DNA from 4 places in the Streptomyces sp. NBC_01334 genome. Region 3 is predicted to be linked to each of the others. Evidence: riboswitches for the same ligand, from Rfam matches in the RefSeq annotation. Region 3 holds a riboswitch; each other region holds the start of a gene.
What was found. Region 3 has a riboswitch for cobalamin ahead of OG736_RS07685 (energy-coupling factor ABC transporter permease). Riboswitches for the same ligand answer to the same signal wherever they lie in the genome.
Positions count from the first base shown of each region.

Region 1 (2,191 bases), 1.4 Mb from region 3:
ACTCGGCGGCCGGGGACCGGACATCGGAAGGGTCGGGCCCCTCCTCGACCGTGCCCAAGACGCCGCAGGCCACCGCGTATCCCCTCCAGTGGCTGGACGCGAAGACCTCACTGGACGTCAAGGAGCCGGTCCGGCGCGAGGACGGCAAGGGGGACATCCGCTTCACCTGCGAGCAGGCCGGCTGCGCGCTGGAGAGCGACACCAGCGTGTTCAACATGCTGTACGGCGACCCCGGTGGCTCCCTCGACTCGTGCCGCATCGTCCTCACCGGCGCCAAGAGCCACCGCCTCCCCCTCGCCGCGGCGGCGGCCGGCAGCGAGATCTGCGTCAAGCACCCCTCCGGGGACATCGCGCTGCTCGTGATCCAGGTGAAGTCGACCGCGCTGCCGGACATCGCCTTCGTGACCGCGGACATGACGGTCTGGCGGGCGGCCTAGTCAGCAGCCCGCCGTCGCCCTGATCAACTCGGCGGCCGGTACGAGGAGTTCCGTCTCCTCGCGGCTCATCGTCGGGTTGGCCGCCCGCCTCCGCAGGGCCTCCGCCAGGCCCTGCTCGGTGAGGTCGGAGGGGTCGGCGAGCAGCGCGGTCAGCATCGCCCGCGCCGGATCGGCGATGGGCTGGGGAGAGACGGCCACCTGGGCGAGGATCACCGCGGACATGCCCCAGTCGAGCCCGGGGTCGCCCTCCTCCGCGTTGGCCCAGTCGATGACCCGGGGGCCGTCGGGCGTGAGGATCACGTTGTCCGGGTGGAGGTCCAGGTGCAGGATGCCGGTGTCGGCCGAGATCCGTCCCGGCAGGGCGTGCAGCTCGCGCAGCAGCCGGGCGAGGACGGCCCCCGCCTCGTCGGCGTCCAGCGTGCCCGCGCCGAACGCCTGGAGCATCGTCGGCCCGTCCAGCCGCTCCATCACCAGGTCGGAGCGGGAGCCGGAGGGCCGTACGGCGGGCGCCGGGTAGCCGTGCTCGCGCACATGCGTCATCACCGCCGCGAGGGCGGCCGAGTCCTCCCAGCCCTCCCGGTCGCGGCGCAGCACCCACTCCTCGTCGATCTCGTACACATCGGCCGTTCGGCCCGAGCCGAGCAGTCGGCCCGGCAGCCCGGCTTGCACCCCGCCCGGCAGCCCGCCCGGCATCCTCCCCGTATGCGTCATGGTCACAACATATCGGCGGCTTCCGCCCCGCCCGGGGCGCTTTCACAGCCGCCCCTCAGACGCCCGGCTACCTGCCGGTAGAGTGGCCGCGTCGTCATCACGCCCGTACAGGGGGAAGCCGGTGCAATTCCGGCGCTGACCCGCAACCGTGAGAGCCGGATCGCCCGGTACGGACCGTGACCGGCTCACGTGCGTCGGCAGGCCCGCCGTCGCACGGCACCGTCGAGGTATACGGAGCCGAGCCGCCGGGATGTCCCGTGCTGCCCGGCTGCGTGACCTCACCGACCGGGAGAGGCACCCGCCGATCATGAACATCCGCCGCAGCGCCGCCGCTCTGGCCGCCGCCACCGTCGTGCTGGGTGCCGCCGTCCCCGCCGTCGCCGTCACCCCCTCCCCCACCCCGTCGGTGGCGATACCCGACGGTCTGTACGGCACCACCGACCCGACGTACGACGGCGTCTGGCGCCAGTCGCTGGCCCTGCTCGCGCAGCGGACCACGGGCGTCACCCCCGCCGACCGGGCCGTGGCCTGGCTGACCGGGCAGCAGTGCGCGACCGGGGCCTTCGCCGCGTTCCGCGCGGACACCGCCAAGGCGTGCGACGCCAAGCTGATGGTGGACACCAACAGCACGGCGGCGGCCGTCCAGGCGCTGGCCGCGCTGGGCGGCCACCAGGCCGCGACCGAGAAGGCGGTCAGCTGGCTGAAGTCGGTCCAGAACGCCGACGGCGGCTGGGGCTACACCCCCGGTGGCGCGAGCGACGCGAACTCGACCTCCGTCGTGGCGGGCGCGATGGCGGCGGCCGGGGAACGGCCCTCGGAGGTGAAAAAGGCCGGCAAGTCGCCGTACGACGCTCTCGTGAAGCTCTCCATCCCGTGCGACAAGGCCGGCGGCGGCGCGTTCGCCTACCAGCCGGACAAGAAGGGCGGTCTCGCGGCCAACGCGGACGCGACGGCGGCGGGTGTGCTCGGCGTCCTCGGCAAGGGGTTCGTGACGACGGCAGGCAAGACGTCGGCGGCTCCCACCTGCGACTCCGCCACCGCGG
Region 1 is NZ_CP130718.1:3,134,759-3,136,949, forward strand. Features, by position in the region: gene OG736_RS14200 (serine/threonine-protein kinase) at 1-437, shown strand, start outside; gene OG736_RS14205 (phosphotransferase) at 438-1,148, opposite strand; adenosylcobalamin-variant (AdoCbl-variant) riboswitch at 1,251-1,322, shown strand; gene OG736_RS14210 (SCO2321 family membrane protein) at 1,456-2,191, shown strand, end outside.
Region 1: another riboswitch for cobalamin. It lies ahead of OG736_RS14210 (SCO2321 family membrane protein); the one in region 3 lies ahead of OG736_RS07685 (energy-coupling factor ABC transporter permease).

Region 2 (2,191 bases), 7.1 Mb from region 3:
TCGCCCTGACGGGTGCGCAGATCGGCGCCGGGGACGCGGTGTCGTGCGGACTCGCCGACCACTACGTAGCGTCCGCTTCCCTCCGGCAGTTGGCCGACGACCTCGCAGGGCTGCCCCTACCGGATGCCCTGGACCGTCATGTACGGCCCGTGCCGGCAGGCGAGTTGGCCGGCCACCGGGCATGGATCGACACCTGCTACGCGGCGGACACCGTCGAGGAGATCGTCCGACGGCTGTTCGCCCACGGCGATCCGGCGGCGAAGGAGGCCGCGGAGACCCTCCTGACCAGGTCGCCCACCTCGCTCAAGGTCACCCTGGCCGCCCTGCGCCGTGCCCGGCGGCTCGGCTCGCTGGAACGGGTGCTGGAACAGGAGTACCGCGTCTCCTGCGCTGCCCTGACCACACCCGACCTGGTCGAGGGCATCCGCGCCCAGGTCATCGACAAGGACCGGGACCCGCGTTGGTCGCCGGCCACTCTCGCCGAGGTCACCGCGGCCGACGTCGAGCGCTTCTTCGCCCCGCTCGGCGAACGCGAACTCGGGCTCGCCCGACCCGACACCACCGCGGAGAGGCTCCGCTGAGCGGGACCGACGTGGTGATCCGGGCCATCTGGCCGTGGAGAGCGGAATCACGCCAGGTGGGGCGGTATTGGCCAGGGGCCCGACACGCGGTACCGTCGCTCTGATATCGACGACGGCGAGACGGAAGCCGGTGAGAACCCGGCACGGTCGCGCCACTGTGGACGGTGTACCCCGAAGGGGCGCATCGCGAGTCAGACCCGTGGCCGTCGTCATGTGCACCACCGAGATGGGACGCGAACTCCCAGAGGAGGTCCTGCCATGGCGCAGCATGTCGCCCAGCCGACTACCACCACGCCTGTCGTACCCGCCAAGTTGCCGCTGAAGGACATCGCCCCGTGGGCGGTCTTCTTCGGCGTCCTGATGCTGGTCCTGCTGTACTTCGTCGGCGCGGAGCAGGGCGCGACAGCCGTCGTCTCCGGCGAGGACGTTCACGAGTGGGTGCACGACGCCCGCCACCTGCTCGGTTTCCCCTGCCACTGATCCCGAGGGGAACCCCAGCACAGCCATGAACTCCGCAACGGTAAGAAGCCTCCTCGTGCGGGGCATGCTCGCCGGCCTGGGCGCCGGCGTGCTCGCCCTGATCGTCGCCTACTTCCTCGGTGAGCCGAACGTCGACAGCGCGATCGGCTTCGAGGAGTCCCACGCCGCGGGCCACGAGCACCACGAGGTCGAACTCGTCTCCCGCAGCCTCCAGTCCACCGCCGGCCTCGCCACCGGCGTGCTGATCTACGGGGTGGCCTTCGGCGGCATCGCCGCCCTCGCCTTCTGCTTCGCCCTCGGCCGCGTCGGCCGTTTCAGCCCCCGGGCCACGGCACTTCTGCTGTCGGGGACCGCCCTGCTCGCCGTGTACGTCGTGCCGTTCCTGAAGTACCCGGCGAACCCGCCCGCGGTCGGCGACCCCGACACCATCGGCAAGCGGACCACCCTGTACTTCCTGATGATGGTGCTCAGCGTGCTGCTCGCGGTCGCCGCGGTGATCCTGGGCAAGCGGCTCGCACCGAGGCTGGGCACCTGGAACGCCACCGTCGCAGCCGTCCTCGGCTTCGCGCTCGTCATCGGGCTGGCCTACGAGTTCCTGCCCGCCGTCAACGAGGTGCCGAGCGACTTCCCGGCCGCACTGCTGTGGCGGTTCCGCCTGTCCGCCCTCGCCATGCAGGTCACGCTCTGGGCGGGCTTCGGCCTCGTCTTCGGCGAACTGGCCGAACGACTGCTGCACCCCAAGCCCGCCACGGTGACCGCGGGCACGCCGGTGGCCGCCCCACACTGACCTGACCGGCACGACGATCCGACGAGAGGGCCCACGGAACCGTCCGGGGGCCCTCTCGCGTTCGCGAGCCGACGCCGGGTCAGCGGCCGTAGCGCCGCGCGAAGATGGTGGCATGAACATCCGACCGGCCGTCCGTACACGGCAGATGCCCGCCGGGCTCGTCGCGCTCGCTCTCGGTGGATTCGGGATCGGTCTGACCGAGTTCGTGATCGCCGGGTTGCTTCCGCAAGTGAGCCGCAGCCTTGCGGTGTCCGAGGCCGCGGCGGGATGGCTGATCTCCGGCTACGCCCTGACGGTCGCGGTCGGCGCGATCGTGGTGACCGCCGCCACCGCCGGGCTGCCC
Region 2 is NZ_CP130718.1:8,846,688-8,848,878, forward strand. Features, by position in the region: gene OG736_RS39430 (enoyl-CoA hydratase/isomerase family protein) at 1-581, shown strand, start outside; cobalamin riboswitch at 652-804, shown strand; gene OG736_RS39435 (CbtB domain-containing protein) at 840-1,061, shown strand; gene OG736_RS39440 (CbtA family protein) at 1,087-1,848, shown strand; gene OG736_RS39445 (MFS transporter) at 1,994-2,191, shown strand, end outside.
Region 2: another riboswitch for cobalamin. It lies ahead of OG736_RS39435 (CbtB domain-containing protein); the one in region 3 lies ahead of OG736_RS07685 (energy-coupling factor ABC transporter permease).

Region 3 (2,191 bases):
CTCGCGGTGGTCTCGGCGACCTCCGTGGCCTCGGTGTTCTCGGTCTTCCTGGTGTTCTCGGCGCTCTGCGAGGTCGTCGCTGTCGTCGAGGCCTGCGCCGTCGTCGAGGTCGTCGAGGTCGTGGTGTCCCGGTCTGCCAGGGCCCGGAGTTCGCCCTGCCGCCGTCCCCGGTGCAGGCCGAAGTAGTAGGCGAGGACCCCCGCGCCGAGGGCCGCCTGGAGGGCGAACAGCGCCGACTCGATCTCGCCGGACGGCGGCTCGTACAGGGGCGAGAACCAGGGTTCGTAGTCCGGCTGGATCTCGGTGATCGCCGTCTCCGCCTCCGCGTCGGCGCCCGTGAACGGCTCCTCCTTGTGGTCGCCGAGCCCGAGGGCCAGCGGCAGGACGGCCAGCGCGGCCACCACGAACAGCAGCAGGGCGTTGATCTTCGCGTTACGGCTCACCGGGCCACCGCCTCGGTCCCGGCCTCGGCGCCCGCCTTGGTCCGGCCGCCGGTCACGAGCACGCCCAGCCTTGTCAGTTCACCCTTGCTGGACTGGGTCAGCAGCCGCATCACGAACACCGTGAGGAGCCCCTCGCTGACCGCGAGCGGGATCTGGGTGACGGCGAAGATGGAGCCGAACTTGCCGAGCGCGCCCGGGAATCCGCTGCTCGGGTCCGGGAAGGCGAGCGCCAGCTGCACGCTGGTGACGCAGTAGGTGGACAGGTCGGCCACGAACGCGCCGAAGAACACCGTGACCATCAGCGGCACGTCGAACCGCCGCAGCAGCCGGTAGACCGCGTAACCGGCCCAGGGCCCGACGACGGCCATCGAGAAGACGTTGGCGCCGAGCGTCGTCAGGCCGCCGTGGGCGAGCAACAGGGCCTGGAAGAGCAGGGTGATGGTGCCCAGCACCGCCATGATCGGCGGTCGGAACAGGATGGCGCCGAGCCCCGTGCCGGTGGGGTGTGAGCAACTCCCGGTCACCGAAGGCAGTTTCAGCGCGGACAGGACGAAGGTGAAGGCTCCGGAGGCGCCGAGGAGCAGGGTGCTCTCGGGGTGCTCCTTGACCTCACGGGTGAGTGACCGTACTCCGTGGACGACGAATGGCGCGGATGCGACGCCCCAGGCGATCGCGTGCGCCGGAGGCAGAAAACCCTCGGCTATGTGCATGGCTGAGCAGACCCTCTCCAGCACCTCGTGGATGGTTGACGTGCCTTGGCCGGTCTCCTGGCTCACGGGTACCACCGCCCGTGCTCCGCCTTCCCGGGTCCCGAGGACCCAGTGGCTGCCCGCAAGGGCCGGAGCCGGACTTCCCGATCACAGTGGCGAGGGCCGCACCGGCATCACACCGGATTTCCCGTTCACCAAGGCGTGGTGACAGTAGTGCCCACACAGAGGCGCTGACAAGCGGCGATGCGGGGCGCGAAGACGGCGGACGACGGCTCACCCCGGCGCACGGCCGCCGTCCGCGGACCCGACGAAATGCCGGGTCCGCACGGTCGGCGTAGGGTCCGCCCTAGGGGTGTCGGCCCTCGGCGCCCCGAGGCCTGCGCGTCGTTCAGCGAGCGCCCCCTGCGCTGCGGGGAAGGTGAGAGTGTGCCGGATGCTGCCGCTGCCGGGTCGGGTGGGGGCCGCGGTCCGGAGTCGCTGGACAAGGTCCTGGCCGAGGCCGCGCGGGAGACCGGCGCCTCCGTGACCGCCGTGTACCTGCCGGCGGCCGGCGAACCGGTGCTGCGGCTCGCCGTGCTGGGCGGGCTCCCCTGGGAGATCTCCATGCCCTGGGCGCGAGTGGCGCTGACGGCCGCGTCCCCGGTGTCCGACGCCGTGCGGGAACGACGCCTGGTGTGGATCGGCGGCGCGGAGGAGATGGCGCGCCGCTATCCGCGTCTGTCGCTCGTCGTGCCGTACCGCTTCTCGCTGGCCGCCGCCCCGATCACCACCGGCGACGAGGTCTGGGGCGGGTTGGTGCTCCAGTGGCCCGCCTCGCACCCGGCCCAGCTGAGCGTGCGCGAACGGGAGGCCATGACCGGCCTCTGCCTCCGGCTGGGCCGGTTCCTGCGACGGGCCGCCGCCGACGGACACCCCGTGCGGGTCGGCGGGGTGCCACGGGTGCTGCCGCCGCTCCGGGCCCGGCCGGTCGCAACGGCCCAGGCGCGGTCCGCCGTCGACTTCGCCGAGCGTTTCCCCGGCGGCTGCTGCTCGCTGGAC
Region 3 is NZ_CP130718.1:1,700,633-1,702,823, reverse strand. Features, by position in the region: gene OG736_RS47250 (energy-coupling factor ABC transporter substrate-binding protein) at 1-443, opposite strand, end outside; gene OG736_RS07685 (energy-coupling factor ABC transporter permease) at 440-1,153, opposite strand; cobalamin riboswitch at 1,184-1,367, opposite strand; gene OG736_RS07680 (SpoIIE family protein phosphatase) at 1,580-2,191, shown strand, end outside.

Region 4 (2,191 bases), 4.7 Mb from region 3:
GCGAACCGCGGCTGCGGATACGGGAGTACGAAAGGCCGATGCCGCCCGCGTGCTTCGACAGCCGGGCCACCTGGTGGTAGCGGTCGTAGATGGAGTCCAGCTCGTCCAGCGGCGAGTCGAGGAGGTAGCAGGACGACATCTGGGGGTGCCGGGTACCGGAGTTGAAGAGCGTGGGGGAGGACGGCAGGTAGTCCAGACGGCTCATCAGCCGGTAGAGGGCGGCGACCTCGTCCAGGGAGCGGGGCGTGTCGTCCTCGGCGAGGCCGCAGGCGACGCGCAGCAGGAAGTGCTGCGGCGTCTCGACGACCTTGCGGGTGATCGGGTGCCGCAGGAGGTAGCGGCTGTGCAGGGTACGGAGCCCGAAGTAGCCGAAGCGGTCGTCGGCCTGCTGGTCGATCAGGGCGTCGAGGCGGACCGCGTGGACGCGCACGAACTCGGCGGTGCGGTCGGCGATCAGGCCCTCGCGGTGGCCGACGGCGACCGATCCGGTGAACGACGTGACGCCCTGGGAGGCGGCCTCCGCGGCGATGCTGATCGTCAGCAGCCGGGCGGCCAGCTTCGAGTAGGCGGGGTCCTCGGAGATCAGGCCCGCGGCCCCCTCCGTGGCCAGCTCGCGCAGCTCCGCGGTGATCTCGGAGGCAGCCCGTGCAGACCGGCCGCGCAGAGCGACGGCGGCGACCCGGCCGGGGTCGGCGTCGGGCAGGTCGGCGGTCAGCTCGGTCAGGGTCCGCAGCAACGCGGTACCGGGACCGTCGGTCTCCAGCTCGGTGACGGAAACCGGGTCGGCTGGCGCGATGGTCACGTGGGGGCTCTCCCTCGCTCGGCGGTGGGCCTTGCGGAGGGCAGGGGGCAGCACACGAGCGCGCGGGGCGTCGCGTCCACCGGCCCACTCCACGAGACCCGGACGTCAGGGCACCCGGACCGGACGGCCGGGCGCGCTGTCGGCAGGACCTCGGACTGAACAGGCGTGCGCATACAGGTATGAACGCACGCAAGTACACCGTTGCGGGACAGTTCCGGATTCGCACCGGATTCCCCTGCGGCGACAGCGAGCATGAGCATACATCTTGTGCTCACCTGTCACGCCACCCCCAGATGTTGTGTCGGGGCGGTTTCAGAGCGTCAGCTGACAGGCGATCGGGGTGAGATCGTTCCGGTGTGGCACGGGATGCCGGTCCCGCTCGGGTGTGCGGACGAAAACCGGATGTTCGCAGACGCGGTCCCGGGTTGCGGAGCGTGCCGGGAGCGATTCCATGGAAGCAGACGTCGGCGCCGTGCGAATCCTCCGTCCCGCGAGTCCGCCGTCTCCGCGAACCGCCTTCTCGGAACTCTCAAGGAGCACGCCATGACGAGGCTCGCCGTCCGCCCGGCAAGGAGCGACCGCGCGACGCGCCGATGGCCACACCGGCCTCCCGGCGGGCGGGACACCGGGTCGGACACGGGTTCGTCGGCCGCCGGCACTCCCTGACGATCCGTCTGGGGGCCACCGCGGCGTCACCCGCCCCAGGAAGTGGCGCCGACGGGTCTCCTGCGCCAACGTCACCAGGGTGATCTGGCCGGTCGCCGCGCCGGCGCTGCTCGCCCGGGTCGGGGAGGGCCTGTTCATCCCCGTCACGCACGACACGACCGGCTTCGGGCAGGGGCGGCAGGGCAGCCAGGGGTTCGACACCGTCTTCAAGTTCGTCGGCCCGATCCGCGCCGCCTCGATCGCCGCCGCGCTCTTCCTGTTCCGGTGGTACCGCTGGACCAAGCGGCGTTGTCTCACCAGGGCGATGCGGGATCCGCGCCGGCTGGTGCCCACCGCCGGAACGACCTGATCCGCCAGGCGGAGACCGTGCTCCAGCAGTCACGCTGCTGGTACGCGCAGCTCAGCGTGTTCCAGGCACCGTGCCTGTGGGAGGGAGCTCCCGGACGGCGCCGGCGGCCCCGCACCGGGTCGGCATGCGGGTCCGCGAACTGGACCGCCTCCGGGACGCGATGGCCAGACGGACGCGGGACCAGGACCCGTCCGGCCGGCCATCGCGTACCCAGGGACACGACCTAGTGGCCGGCGCCCGCCGTCGCCGGGGGCAGCTCCACGGCCACGCCCGGGTCGCCCGCGTCCGCCGTGTAGTCCTCCGGCTTCGTCTCGTCGATGCCGTCGGGAGCCTTGGCGGCCCTCAGGGCGAAGGTCAGCACCACCGTGACGACG
Region 4 is NZ_CP130718.1:6,448,833-6,451,023, forward strand. Features, by position in the region: gene OG736_RS29090 (ribonucleoside-diphosphate reductase subunit alpha) at 1-802, opposite strand, end outside; cobalamin riboswitch at 927-1,062, opposite strand; gene OG736_RS29095 (hypothetical protein) at 1,548-1,817, shown strand; gene mctP (monocarboxylate uptake permease MctP) at 2,041-2,191, opposite strand, start outside.
Region 4: another riboswitch for cobalamin. It lies ahead of OG736_RS29090 (ribonucleoside-diphosphate reductase subunit alpha); the one in region 3 lies ahead of OG736_RS07685 (energy-coupling factor ABC transporter permease).